Linked DNA regions of Chlorobaculum tepidum TLS. The protein of the gene in region 1 interacts with the protein of each later gene in a pairwise test. Links are inferred from orthologs where the notes say so. Each region holds a gene or a part of one and is shown in the gene's direction. Other genes may lie near its edges. The genes, in order: dnaA and dnaB.

Region 1 (5,843 bases):
GCGGCGGCGACCTGCATGGCGGCGGCAGCCTTCTCCTCGTCGGTGATGGTGGCGTTCATGTAGGCCTGCTGGGCGACGCTGAAGATGTTGAACATCAGATAGTAGAGCGCCAGGCCCGCCGGCATGTTGTTGAAAAAGAACAGCATCATGGCCGGGAACAGCCACATCATGATCTTCGTCTGCTCGTTTGACTGGGCGTTCGGCGTGATCTTCTGCTGGAAGAAAACGGTCACGGCCATCAAAATCGGCATGATCGCGATGTGGTCGCCGTAGAGCGGCAGCTTGAAGGCGAAATGGTACACCGAGTCGGGCACGGAAAGATCCTTCACCCAGAGGAAGCCGTGCTGGCGAAGCTGGATCGAGGAGCGGAAGACGTAGAACATCGCGAAGAGCAGCGGCATCTGGATCACCGTCGGCAGGCAGCCGCCAAGCGGATTGACGCCTGCTTCCTTGTAGATGCGTCCGAGTTCGCTTTGCAGCTTGGCCGGGTTGTCCTTGTACTTCTCCTGAAGCTCCTTCATCACGGGCTGAAGCGCCGACATCTTCTTCATCGACTTGGTCGAGGCCAGCGACAGCGGCCAGGTGACCAGCTTGATGAGGAAGGCGAAGATGATGATGATAAGACCGTAGTTGGTCACATATTTGTTCATCCAGTTGAAGATCGGCAGAATCAGGTATTCGGCGAAGGGACGGGTCAGCCAGTCCCAGCCGAAGTCCATGATCTTTTCGAGATCGGCGTTCAGCGACTTGACCGTGTTGTAGTCGAGCGGGCCGACGTAGAGACGGTAGTGGTCATCGACGCTCTGCTGACCGGCGGGGAAGCTCATTTTCAGCGCCGCGACATAGTTCTTGAAATCGCTGCCATCCTTTTTGGTGCCGTGCAGATAGATGCCATCGGTGGTGCGCTGCGGCATGATGGCCGCGACAAAATATTTGTTCCTGACGGCAACCCACTGCGCCTTGCCGGACTCCTCATCCTGCCAGGTTTTTTTGGCGTCCTTGGCATCGAGCTTGACCACGCTACCACCAAGGTAGGCACTGGCAATGGCGTTGTGCGACTCGTCAACCTGGTCTTTTTCCGAGTAGTTCAGTCCGCCGTCCCAGTCGAGCTGGTACTCGTTTCCGGCGATGGACGAGCCGAAACCGTTGAGCTTCAGATCGTAATCGACCACGTAGCTGTCGCCCGTGAAGGTGTAGGTGATCTGGATGCTGCGCGTGGCATCGACATCGAGCACATAACTGACGGACAGCTTCTCTTTGCCGGTCACGGTTTCGGTGGTTTTGGCATCGAGGCTGCGGAAATAGAGATCGCGGGTATCGATCTTCTTGCCGTCACTGCTGAGGAACAGCATGGAGAGCGCGCCCTTGTCGCTGGCGGAGATCAGGTTGAAGGGCTTGCGGTTGCCATCGAGATGCTTTTTGAGCACCAGCGACTTCAGGGTCGCGCCCTTCGAGGAGAGGGTTGCCGTGAACAGATCGTTGCTGACGGTGATGGTCTTTTCCGTGCCGACGGAGGCCTGGGCGAAGGAACCGAGGCTGTCAGCCCTGGCCGCAGCCGCCACTGCCGCCGACGGGGCGGGCAATGCCGCCGCAGGTGTTTTCTGAACCGCCTCTCGCGATGCCGCCGCTTTTTCGAGTCCCAGCTTCTGCTCAGGCTTCATGAACTGTAGCCATACGATCATGATTGCAGCAATCAGGGCAAAGCCTATCACCGAATTTCTGTCCATTACTTCGAATCTTTTGAATTACCTGCGGATTTCACTGATTTTGGCGGTACCGGATCATAGCCGCCTTTTGAAAACGGATTGCAACGAAGCACCCTCCAGACGGTCAGCCAGGAGGCGTAGAAAAAATTGTGCTGCCGGAACGCCTCGATAGCGTAGTTGGAACAGGTGGGATGGTACTTGCAGGAGGGGCCAAGCAGCGGAGAAATGAATGACTGGTAAAATCGTATCAGGAGAATCGGCACGATGTTCAACAGCTGGCCAGGGGTTTTGCCGTTGTGTTCCGTCCCGTGATGCTGTTGATTGCCCGTATTACTCAATCCTGTCACCCTCCCGCGTTTGCGGCAGCCTGTTCGATAGAAGATTTTTCAGCATGTGCCGAATTTCAGCCCGGAACCGCTCAAGCGATGGAATGGCATCGGCCCGAGCCCGGTATAAAAACGCCAGCATCACCTGATGATCGCCTTTGCCGGCGTCGAATGCAAGCGCTCTGGTCAAAATATTTTTTTCGAGCCGGTAAGCCTCACGCATCAGTCGTTTGATCCGGTTGCGGTCAACGGCTCTCGGAACCAGCTTTTTGCCAACCGTGAACAGCACCCTCACTGGTATCCGGGGTGCCTGCTCAACCGGCCGTGAAGCAGAATAGATCAACAGGAGAAAACCGCCCTTTAGACGGCCACCCTGGCTAAACAGACGGGAAACAGCGCTTTTTCCCCGGGCTATTTCTCCCCTTGGCAGGGCATTGGTTCGTTTTTCAGAAAGCATGCCCGGATACACGCAAATCCGCCCGGAAGTGAAACCGAAGCCCCGTTCCGGCCAGTGAGTTAACGTTTCGAAGCACTCATCGAGCTGCTGACACTCAGGGAGTGACGGCCCTTGGCACGACGGGCAGACAAAACCTTGCGTCCATTCTTGGTAGCCATTCTCTGCCTAAAGCCATGCTTGTTTCTTCTCTTCCTGTTGCTCGGCTGAAATGTCCTTTTCATCTCTTCAAAACTCCTCTCGAATGATTGTTTAAAATTACAGGACTTTCAATTTATCATTTTAGTCACAGATAAACAAGAGATGCCACATTTCTCGCACTTACCAACACCATCAACCCCACAACCTATCCACAGTGTTGATAAGTTGTGGATAAAAAAACACTAAACTGCCCAAACCCAAGCAAGACCGATGCGGAGAGGCATCAACACATGTTGACAACTTTTACAAGAAAACAGATAAACCACAATAAATAAAAGAGATAGAATGTTGATATGTTCGTAAGCAAAAGAGGCTTCATCCACCCCAAAAATCAGAAGCAGGATTGTTTTTTGTCCACCGAAAGCCGTACCTTGTAAACAGAAAATGTTGATGAATCACCGAAACAACGCATCTCACAGCCAATTCCCATGTCTGATACGATCCAGCAAGAAGCTCCGGACAACCTACAAGTAACCCCGACGCATGGTCGATCATTTGCGGAGAAGGTATGGAGTGCCTGCCTTGGACTTATCCAGGAGAACATCAACACGCTTGCTTTCAAAACCTGGTTCCTGCCAATCAGACCTCTTTCATTTTCGGGTAGCGAACTGACCATCGAGGTACCGAGCCAGTTTTTCTATGAGTGGATCGAGGAGAACTATTCGGTGCACGTCAAGCAGGCGCTCCGGCAGGTGATCGGTCCGGAGGCGAAGCTGATGTACTCCATCGTGATAGACAAATCACAGGGGCAGCCGGTGACCATCGAATTGCCGCACCAGATCGATGCCGCGCCAGCGGAAAGATCGGTCCGGCCTGAGGCGCCTGGTCAAAAAGCCTCCGCCGAACGTGAACGGCTCGAGATCGCACGCCCCAGATTCGAGAGCAACCTCAATCCGAAATACACCTTTTCGACGCTTGTCAGGGGAGATTGCAACTCTCTGGCATTTGCCGCATCCAAATCGATCGCCCAGAACCCGGGACAAAATGCCTTCAACCCGCTGGTCATTTACGGCGGCGTTGGACTCGGCAAGACCCATATGATGCAGGCTATTGGCAACTCGGTACTTGAAAACCGCATCACTGACGCCGTGCTGTACGTTTCAAGCGAAAAGTTCGCCATCGATTTTGTCAACGCCATCCAGAACGGCAACATCCAGGAGTTCTCCGCGTTCTACCGAAACATCGACGTCCTGATTATCGACGACATCCAGTTTTTCGCGGGCAAGGAGAAGACGCAGGAGGAGATATTCCACATCTTCAACACCCTGCACCAGTCCAACAAGCAGATCATCCTGTCGGCAGACCGGCCAATCAAGGAGATCAAGGGCATCGAAGACCGCCTCATATCCCGTTTCAACTGGGGCCTCTCCACAGACATCCAGGCGCCGGATTACGAAACCCGCAAGGCGATCATCCAGAGCAAGCTCAAGCAGAGCGGCGTCAGTCTGGATCCGGTAGTCATTGAGTTTATCGCAACCAACGTCACCAGCAACGTCAGGGAACTCGAAGGGTGCATCGTCAAGCTGCTAGCGGCCCACTCGCTCGACAACCAGGAGATCGACCTCCAGTTCGCCAAATCGACGCTCAAGGACATCATCCGGTACAACACCAAACAACTGACTCTCGAAACCATTGAAAAAGCGGTCTGCTCCTATTTTTCGATCACCTCGAACGACCTGAAAGGGAAATCGAAAAAAAAGGAGATCGCCGTCGGACGGCAGATTGCCATGTACCTGTCGAAGGACATGACCGACTCATCGCTCAAGACCATCGGCCTTCACTTCGGCGGACGCGATCACTCCACGGTCATTCACGCCCTGAACACCATCGAAAAAAAGATCGCAGCTTCCAACGAAGAGCGAAAGAAGATCGAGGAGTTGAGAAAAAGGATCGAAATCATGTCGATGTAACCTGTGTATAACCTGTTCAAAACCTGTTGGCGCAATCTTGATTTCAGGGGAGTTATCAACACTGTGGGGTTGCCGCATGAAATCACCAACAAACCGTCAACTGCCCTGTGGAGGGAAATAAACACACTATCCACAGAAGATGGAAGAGAAATTAAGAACACAACGTATTATAAAATAACATTTTAATGAGTCTCATTGCTCCCCTGTCCAGATTTCCACAAGCTCAACAACAACAACAAATCTTTTATATAAAAATAAAGATTGTAAGAAGATGAAATTCAATACGACCATCAAACGACTGCAGGAAGCTGTAAACAAGGTTATTCTCGCCGTTCCGGCAAAATCACTCGATGCCCGGTTCGACAATATCAACCTGACCCTCGAGAACGGAATGCTTACCATGTTTGCGACTGATGGTGAGCTGTCGATCACCACGAACTGCGATGTGGCTTCAACCGACAAGGGCAACATTGCCATCCGAGCCAGAACCTTGCAGGATTTTCTGCGCAGCATGTACGAAACTGACGTCACCTTCGACATCGAGCGCCAGTCGATCGGTGAACTCGGCACCATTCATATTGCCACTGACAAGGGTCGTTATCGCATTCCGTGCACCTTCACCACGAAACCGGAAAGTCAGAAGCGGAATTTCGATCTCTCGATTGAGCTTCAGCAAAACGAGCTTCAGGACATGATTCATAAAACACTGTTCGCGTGCAGTGTCGATGGCATGCGCCCAGCGATGATGGGTGTACTGTTCGAATTCGATGAAGAGTATATCACCGCTGTTTCAACCGATGGACATCGACTCGTCCGCTGCCGAAAGAAACCCGGGGTGACAGTGGCTGAAAAGCAGAAGATCGTCGTGCCGGCAAGGGTACTGTCAATCATTCAGAGAATGCTGACAAACGAAGAGGTGAAAATGACGATTGACTCAGAGCGTCGGAATGTCAAGTTCAAAACTGCTACCATGGAATTAGAGTCAGCACTCATTGTCGAACCGTATCCCAATTACGAGGCGGTGATACCGGTTGAAAACGAAAAGCAGCTTGTGACGGACCGTTCGCAGTTGCACGATTCGGTTAAAAGGGTCGGACGCTTTTCAAGCATCGGTGACCTGAAGATCAGCGCACAGGATTCACAGATCAAGGTGATGGCTGAAAACGCCAGTGAGGGTGAATCTGCACAGGAAGAGCTGCCGTGTACGTTCACCGGTGAAGAGATCACGATCGGTTTTAATGCAAAG
Region 2 (7,470 bases), 220 kb from region 1 along the record:
TTTCAAAGCACGACCGTTCATGATAACGCAGGAATCCCTGTTCGATCCCGCTCCGGAAGAAGCCGCGCAGCCGAACTCTCCGCTGGAGGGCCTCGGCGAATTGTGCCGCATCACCGTCGAATGCCGCAAGTGCCGTCTGGCCCAAACGCGCAAAAACGTGGTCTTCGGCGAAGGGAATCCCCAGGCCGGTCTGTTCGTTATAGGAGAGGCTCCGGGAGCGGATGAAGATGCGCAGGGCCGCCCCTTCGTGGGCCGCTCGGGCCAGCTGCTCGACAAGATACTGCTCGCCATCGGCTTCGAGCGCCAAGACGTCTATATCGGCAACATCATCAAGTGCCGTCCGCCGGAGAATCGCAATCCGCTCGCGGACGAAATCGACTGCTGCAAGCCGTGGCTCATGCAACAGCTCGGCATCATCAAACCGAAGGTGCTGCTCCTGCTCGGCAAAGTGGCGGCCAACACGATACTCGAAAACACGCAATCGATGGGTTTGATGCGAGGTCGCATCATCAAGTGGAAAGGGTTTGACTGCGTCGTGACCTACCACCCGGCGGCGCTGCTCCGCAATCCGAACTGGAAGCGCCTCTGCTGGGAGGATGTGCAGATGCTCCGGGCGCATTACGACAAGGTCTGCCCGAACGGCTGACCGCACAGGAAACCATGAGAAGACGAGGAAAAGAAAAGGAATGAAGCCGCGCGAACCGCAACTCGATTTGAGCCGTGACATCGACTTCAGCAAGGAGAGCCGGGTGCCCCCCTACTCGCTGGAGGTCGAACAGGAGGTGCTTGCCTGCATCCTGCTCGAAGACGATCCGATCGAACAGGTGATCCAGATTTTCGGCGACAACGGCGAAGCGGTCTTTTACGAAAAGCGCCACCAGATCATCTACAAGGCGATGATGCTGCTCTACCAGAAGCGGCAGGCCATCGACCTCATCACGGTAAGCGAAGAGCTGTCGCGCATAGGCGAGCTGGAGAACATCGGCGGACGCCCCTACCTCGGCGAACTTTCGGGAAAGGTGATCAGCTCGGCGAACATCGAGTTCTACGCCCGGCTGGTGAAGGAGAAATACCTCTACCGGCGGTTGATCTCGATTTCGTCGCACATTTCGAGCGCAGCCTACAACACCTCGATGGACATCTTCGATCTGGTCGAAAACGCCTCGCAGCAGTTCTTCAACATCTCGCAGGCGGGTGTCAAGAAAAAGGCCACCAGCATCAAGGAGTTGCTCAAAACCGCCACGAGAATGATCGAGAATCTCGGCTCGTCACACTCGTCGGTCACGGGCATCGGATCCGGATTTTCGGAACTCGACGAGTACACGGCGGGCTTCCAGCCGTCGGACATGATTATCATCGCCGCCCGTCCGTCCGCCGGTAAAACCGCCTTCGCGCTGGCACTGGCGCGAAACGCGGCGGTGAACTTCAACACGCCGGTGCTCTTCTTCAGCCTCGAAATGGCGGAGATTCAGCTCGCGCTCAGGCTGATGTGCGCCGAAGCCTACGTCGAGTCGCAGCTCGTGAGGCGCGGCCAGATTTCGCCGGAGATGATGAACAAGATCATCAACAGCATGGACGCGCTGGCCGACGCCAAGCTCTTCATCGACGACACGCCGGGCATCTCGATCATGGAGCTGACCGCCAAGACCCGCCGCATGAAGCAGGAGCATGGCATCGGCATGGTGGTGGTTGACTACCTCCAGCTCGTCACGCCGGTCAGGGACGGGCGCTCGAACCGCGAGCAGGAGATCGCGCAGATTTCTCGCTCGCTCAAGGCGCTCGCCAAGGAGCTGAACATTCCGGTGATCGCGCTGGCGCAGCTCAACCGCTCGGTCGAACAGCGCTCCGGCGACCGCCGGCCTCAGCTCAGCGACCTTCGCGAATCCGGCTCGATCGAGCAGGACGCCGATATGGTGATATTCCTGTCGAGACCGGAGATGTACGGCATCAAGAACTTCGAGGATGGCTCCTCGACCAAGGACATAACCGAGGTGGTCATCGGCAAGCAGCGAAACGGCCCGATCGGCACGGTCAGGCTGCTTTTCCTGAAAAAGTACGGGCGCTTCCAGTCCACGGCCAACAGCTACCTGACAGCCGCCGATAGCGGACAGCAGCAGCCAGAACCCGCCCGTGGAGATGGCTATCCGGAGGCATCCCTGCCGGAGCCGCCGCCGCTCGATATGGACAGCTTTATCAACAATTCGGACGCCGCACCCTTTTAACCCTGCCGGTCATGGTTTACAGAAAAGCCCCGAAACATTCCGGCGACGCGCCGGACTCGAGCGCAAACCCTGCCGATCGCCCTGCTTCGACAGGCAAGGAGCGCCGTTATCAAGGCATCGGCAGCGCGAAGGGATTCGCCATCGGAGAGACCTACGAATTCGTCAGAGAGACCATCGAGCACGAAACCGCCGACCTCTCGCCGGAGAACATCGAGGGGGAGATCGAGCGCTTCATGACCGCCCTGCACCGGTCGGAAAAGGAGCTGAAAAAGATCGAACGGGTGACCACCCGCAAAATCGGGCGCCTCTACTCCGATCTGTTCCAGGCGCAGATCATGCTGCTCAAGGATCCGGTGCTGACCGGCAACATCACCCGCCGCATCCGCCAGGAGCTGAAGCCCGCGCATATCGTTATCGAGCAGGAGTTCGGCAAACTTCTCGAACACTTCCTCAACTCCGACGACGTCATCTTCCGCGAGCGGGCCGCCGACCTGCACGACCTCAAGGAGCGGATCATCCGAAATCTGCACATTCGCAAGCTGCACTCCTGGGTGCCCGAAGGCTCCATTGTGGTCTCGCACCACCTCTCGCCGGCGGACATCATTCTCCTCAGCCGCAGCAACATCAAGGGCTTCGCCACTGACACCGGCGGCAAAACTTCGCACGTCTCGCTGATCTGCAAATCGCTCAACATCCCGATTGTAGTCGGCCTGGGCAACTTTTCGCAGAAGGCGGTTTCGGGCGAACGCATCATTCTCGACGGCAACGAAGGCCTTGTCATCACTAATCCGCTGGATGAAACTGTCGATACCTATCTCAAAAAGCGGGAAGAGGAGAGCAAACGCGAGGCCGATGACTCGATCATGGCTCATCGTCACGCCTTTACCCGTTGCGGCGTGAGGATTTCAGTCTATTCGAACATCGATTTCAAGGAGGAGATCGAACATCTCGACTCGATGGGGGCCGAAGGCGTGGGATTGTTCAGAACCGAAAATCTTTTCCTCGACGATCTCAAGCCTCCAAAAGAGGCGGCACAACAGGAGTATTACCGCAAGATGGGCGAGATGCTCGCGCCGAAGCCGCTGGTCATCCGCCTGTTCGACATCGGCGGCGACAAGCTCATCTACTCGCCCGTCAAGGAGCCGAACCCGAACCTCGGCTGGCGGGGCGTCAGGATTCTGATCGACGTGCCGGAGATTCTCGACGCGCAGCTCCAGGCGGTCATCAGGGCCAACATTCACGGCAACATCGACGTGCTGATCCCCATGATTTCGTCGGTCGAGGAGATCATGCACATCAAACAGGCAGTCGAGGAGCATTATAAACATATCAGATCACTCACCACCGAGCCGCTGGACAAACCGGGCATCGGCGCCATGATCGAGGTGCCGGCGGCCGTCGAGCTGATCGACGAAATCACGCAAATCGTCGATTTCGTCAGCATCGGCACCAACGACCTGACCCAGTACACCCTTGCCGTTGACCGCAACAACCTGATCGTGCAGGATCTGTTCGAGAAATTCCACCCGGCGGTCATCCGCCAGCTTCACCGCGTCATTTCGACCGCGCAGAAAAACCACTGCCGGGTCTCGCTTTGCGGAGACATGGGTTCCGACCCCTTGGCCACACCATACCTCATTGGCTGCGGCCTCCGGGAGTTCAGCATCGTCAGCTCTGATATCCCGGCACTCAAGGCGATGGTAGGTAAATACACGGTCGAGGAGTGCGAAGCGCTCGCCGCCGAATGCCTGAAACTCTCCAGCGCCTCGGCCATCAAGGCGCACCTCGAAGCGTTCGTCAAGGCGCACTGAACCTGGCGCCGGATTCCGCCGCCTGCATATCACACGCAAGACCGTAAGAGCTCGATAACAAAAAAGCCGCCTCGGAATTATCCGGGCGGCTTTTTGCTGTTCCGGCATCGGGTCTGCCTGAATGGCGCTACCTGAAATCCTCGATTTTGGCGTTCCGGCGATACGATTGCAGATACTCGGAAAGGAACTGCTGCTGCCTGGCCTGCATCAGTTGCGGCAAAACCTTCTGTTTCTCGGCGGCAAGATCGGTGCCCGGTGCAAGCTGGCGGCTGGTCAGTTGCACGAGCGCATATCCTCCGCTGGTCTGTACCGGCTGCGAAAGCGTGTTGAGCTTCATGCCCGCCATTCCCTCCACGAGCTGGGGATCGACGCCGTACCCGTCGATGTAGCCGTCGCGCCAGCGAATCTCCTTCGAGGTGATTTTACGCAGAGACGGGTCCTTTGCGGCGATGGCGTCGAGCGAGCCGCCGGAGCTTTTCGACAAAGCGACAAGCTTCGATTTCAGCGCCGCGCCCTGTTTTTCACGAACCAGTTCGGTTTTGATCATCTCCTTGAGCTGGGCGTCGAGCTGGTGATAACCGGTATCGTTTTGCGTCAACAACTTCGCGACCACGAATCCCTTCTCGGCATCGAGCACGTCGGAAATATCACTATCTTTGGCCTTGAATGCGAAGCCAGTAATCGCCTCGCCCATGCCCGGCACGGCGAGCAGGCTCTGGCGCGTAAAGTCGCCGGTTTTGCCCACTTCGAGCCTCTGCGCCTTCGCCGCCGCTTCAAATCCCTTCGACTTTGCCTCGGTCAGGAAAGCCTGCGCTTGACGCTTGATCGTTTCGGAGGTCTGCGTCGATGCCTTGATCTGGCGGGCGACCTCCGAGCAGACGATGCGCCGGTTGTCAAACCCTTCGATCTTGATGATATGCAGGCCGAACTGGGTCTGCACCGGCCCGACGATCTGACCGGGCTTGCCGGCAAAGACCGCCTGGGCGAACTGGGGCACCATGCGATCCTTGGTGAACCAGCCAACAAAACCGCCGTTGCGGGCGCTGCCGGGATCCTCGGAATATTTAGCGGCCAGCGAGGCGAATGACGCGCCTCCCTTCAGCTCCTCGGAAATCTTTTTGAGCAGGCCCATGGCGCGCGCGGCCTCGGCCTTGTCCGCCGGATTAAGGCGAATCAGAATGTGCGAGGCGCTCGCAACCGGTTCGCCGGTCGTGACGCTCTTAATCTTGAGCAAGCGGTAGTAGCCCTCGTCGGCGATGGGGCCGACAATCTGGCCGGGCACGAGCTTCGGCGAGCTGAACAGCGCCTGCCCTGCGGCGGGCGAAAAGTCCGCTCTTGAAAGCGTAACATTCGCCGAATTCGGCAGGTCGCTCTGAATCTTGACGAACTCGCTGTCGCTCTTTGCCGCAGCGAACTGCGGAATCAGCCCGTCGATCTCCTTTTTAACCTGAAGGCTATCCTGCCTGGAGGGAGTCAACGGGAAAAAGACAAACTCAGCGCTACGCACCGGCTCCTCCCGGAACTGCTCCTTGTGAGAGTCGTACCAGGCCTTGATCTCGTCATCTTTGACCGGAAAATTGGTTTCCGCGCCCGCATAGCTGTACGGAAAGGGAATAAACGAACCGGCAAAGGTGGTGAACTGGCGCTGCACCACTTCAGTAAGCTCGGGATCGGTAACGAAAACCATGGTCCTCAGTGTCATAACCAGCTTGTTGACCATCAGTTCGCGCTTGATCGCCTCCTGGGCGTTGAGCCAGAAATCTTTGGCTTTCGGATCGCTACGCGCCTGTTCAAGCAACTGGCGGTCGATCTTGCCAGTCCTGGGATCGGTGAAGTTCTGGCGAATGATCGCTGGCGGATTGACGGGATTATTGACCGCGTCGAGCACCTCCTGGTCGGTGACGGTGATGCCATATTTCTTGAGAAGCTGGGCAAGAAGCGTCTGATCGACAACATAGTTCCAGGCCTGCTCGCGAAACTTCGCGTCGAGGCCGGAGGTGATTTCTACGCCTGGATTGCTCTGCCGGAACCCGGCGACAATGTTGTTGTACAACGCTTCGTATTCATTCATGGAGATCGACTCGCCATTGACCTTCCCGGCTACGCCCGCTTTTCTGGTGGGGCCGGTGAAGTTCATCCCCCACTCGAAAACGATCAGGGCAAGGAACGCCGCCACGAGGACAAACAACACGATGTGCGTTTTATCCCTCAACTTGCTCATTAGTGCCATAACTTCTCTTTTCTGTCTTTGACTGTTTATTCGTTGTTGTCTGCCCAACCTTCACGCCCGCAGAGCGGCACGAAGGCGAAGTTGTGAAAAATCTCATGCTCGAACCGCTCGCCCCTGCGCCGAATGACGGTCATCTGCTGTGAACCGAGGTCGCCAATCGGCACAACGAGCACGCCGCCTTCGGCAAGCTGGCTCATGAGCGTATGCGGCTCGCGCGGCGCGGCGGCGGTCACGATGATGCCGTCGAACGGCGCCTCCTCCGGCCAGCCGAGCGTTCCATCACCGAGACGCGGGTGAACGGGCAAACCAAGCGCATCGAGCACGCGCCCCGCCGCTGCGTACAACCCGGCAATCCGCTCGATGGTATAGACACGATAGCCAAGCTCGGCGAGAATAGCCGCCTGGTAGCCCGAACCGGTACCGATTTCAAGCACCTTGCCGGATGGAACGCGCTCCACCAGCAGCGAAGTCATGTACGCCACCGTATAGGGCTGCGAAATGGTCTGGCCGAATCCGATCGGCATAGCATTGTCGCTGTAGGCGTAGGGCCGGCTCTGTGCATCGACAAAGAGATGACGCCTGACCGTCAGAAACGCATCGAGCACTCGGGCGTTGCTGATACCGTAACGCTTGAGCTCTACCACCATCTCCTGGCGCTCCCGAGCCATGTCGTCATCCTGTTGCATCCTCATACGTTTCCCAACCTGTTCCAGTCAGCACACCGTCATGGAATCCGCCGAAGATTCGCTACTATTGCATCTGATAAAAGATAATGCAATTCCGGGCAATGCAGTATACCATTTTCGGGCAGAATTCCCGACAGGGCAGCTACATCTTGCTGATCAACCTCGACCGCGCAATCAAAGTGGCGTTCGGCAAATTCCGCAAAAGTGAACCGCTCGAACTGCAACCGAGCCACTACCTCTACGTCGGCTCGGCGCTCGGCAGCGCGAAAGGGCGCTTCCCGCTCGCCTCGCGCCTGCTCCGTCACGCCTCGCGAAGCGACAGCAAGCCGCCGCACGCCATCAGGAGCGCGTTGCTCGAACTGTTCATGTCATGGGGATACCGCGCGCCGGCCAGTCGGGGGGATAAAAAACTGCACTGGCACATCGACTTTTTGCTCGACCGCGAGGAAGCCGAACTCGCGCATGTGTTTATTTTTCCGGGAGCGGAGCGCATTGAAGCGCGACTCGCCGCAACGCTCGCC

Evidence for each region.
Region 2: the proteins of dnaA (region 1) and dnaB interact in binary tests that used the Escherichia coli proteins (3 or more experiments, as listed by UniProt). The link is inferred for Chlorobaculum tepidum TLS from one-to-one orthologs.

Annotation. Positions count from the first base shown.
Region 1 is NC_002932.3:152-5,994, reverse strand. Bases 2,498-5,356 are described here. They hold dnaA (chromosomal replication initiator protein DnaA), read left to right. Parts: upstream 2,498-3,115; coding sequence 3,116-4,597; downstream 4,598-5,356. Other genes in these bases: dnaN (DNA polymerase III subunit beta), read left to right, coding at 4,869-5,356; rpmH (50S ribosomal protein L34), read right to left, coding at 2,549-2,710. Also shown: membrane protein insertase YidC, read right to left, coding at 1-1,727; membrane protein insertion efficiency factor YidD, read right to left, coding at 1,727-1,978; AYT24_RS00020 (ribonuclease P protein component), read right to left, coding at 2,037-2,489; more of dnaN, read left to right, coding at 5,357-5,843. UniProt on the Escherichia coli protein: Plays an essential in the initiation and regulation of chromosomal replication. Binds in an ATP-dependent fashion to the origin of replication (oriC) to initiate formation of the DNA replication initiation complex once per cell cycle.
Region 2 is NC_002932.3:212,893-220,362, reverse strand. The notes cover bases 1-2,954. They hold dnaB (replicative DNA helicase), read left to right. Parts: upstream 1-686; coding sequence 687-2,222; downstream 2,223-2,954. Other genes in these bases: ptsP (phosphoenolpyruvate--protein phosphotransferase), read left to right, coding at 2,234-2,954; AYT24_RS01055 (uracil-DNA glycosylase), read left to right, coding at 20-646. Outside these bases: more of ptsP, read left to right, coding at 2,955-4,033; AYT24_RS01040 (peptidylprolyl isomerase), read right to left, coding at 4,161-6,254; AYT24_RS01035 (protein-L-isoaspartate(D-aspartate) O-methyltransferase), read right to left, coding at 6,290-6,949; AYT24_RS01030 (GIY-YIG nuclease family protein), read left to right, coding at 7,051-7,470. UniProt on the Escherichia coli protein: The main replicative DNA helicase, it participates in initiation and elongation during chromosome replication. Travels ahead of the DNA replisome, separating dsDNA into templates for DNA synthesis.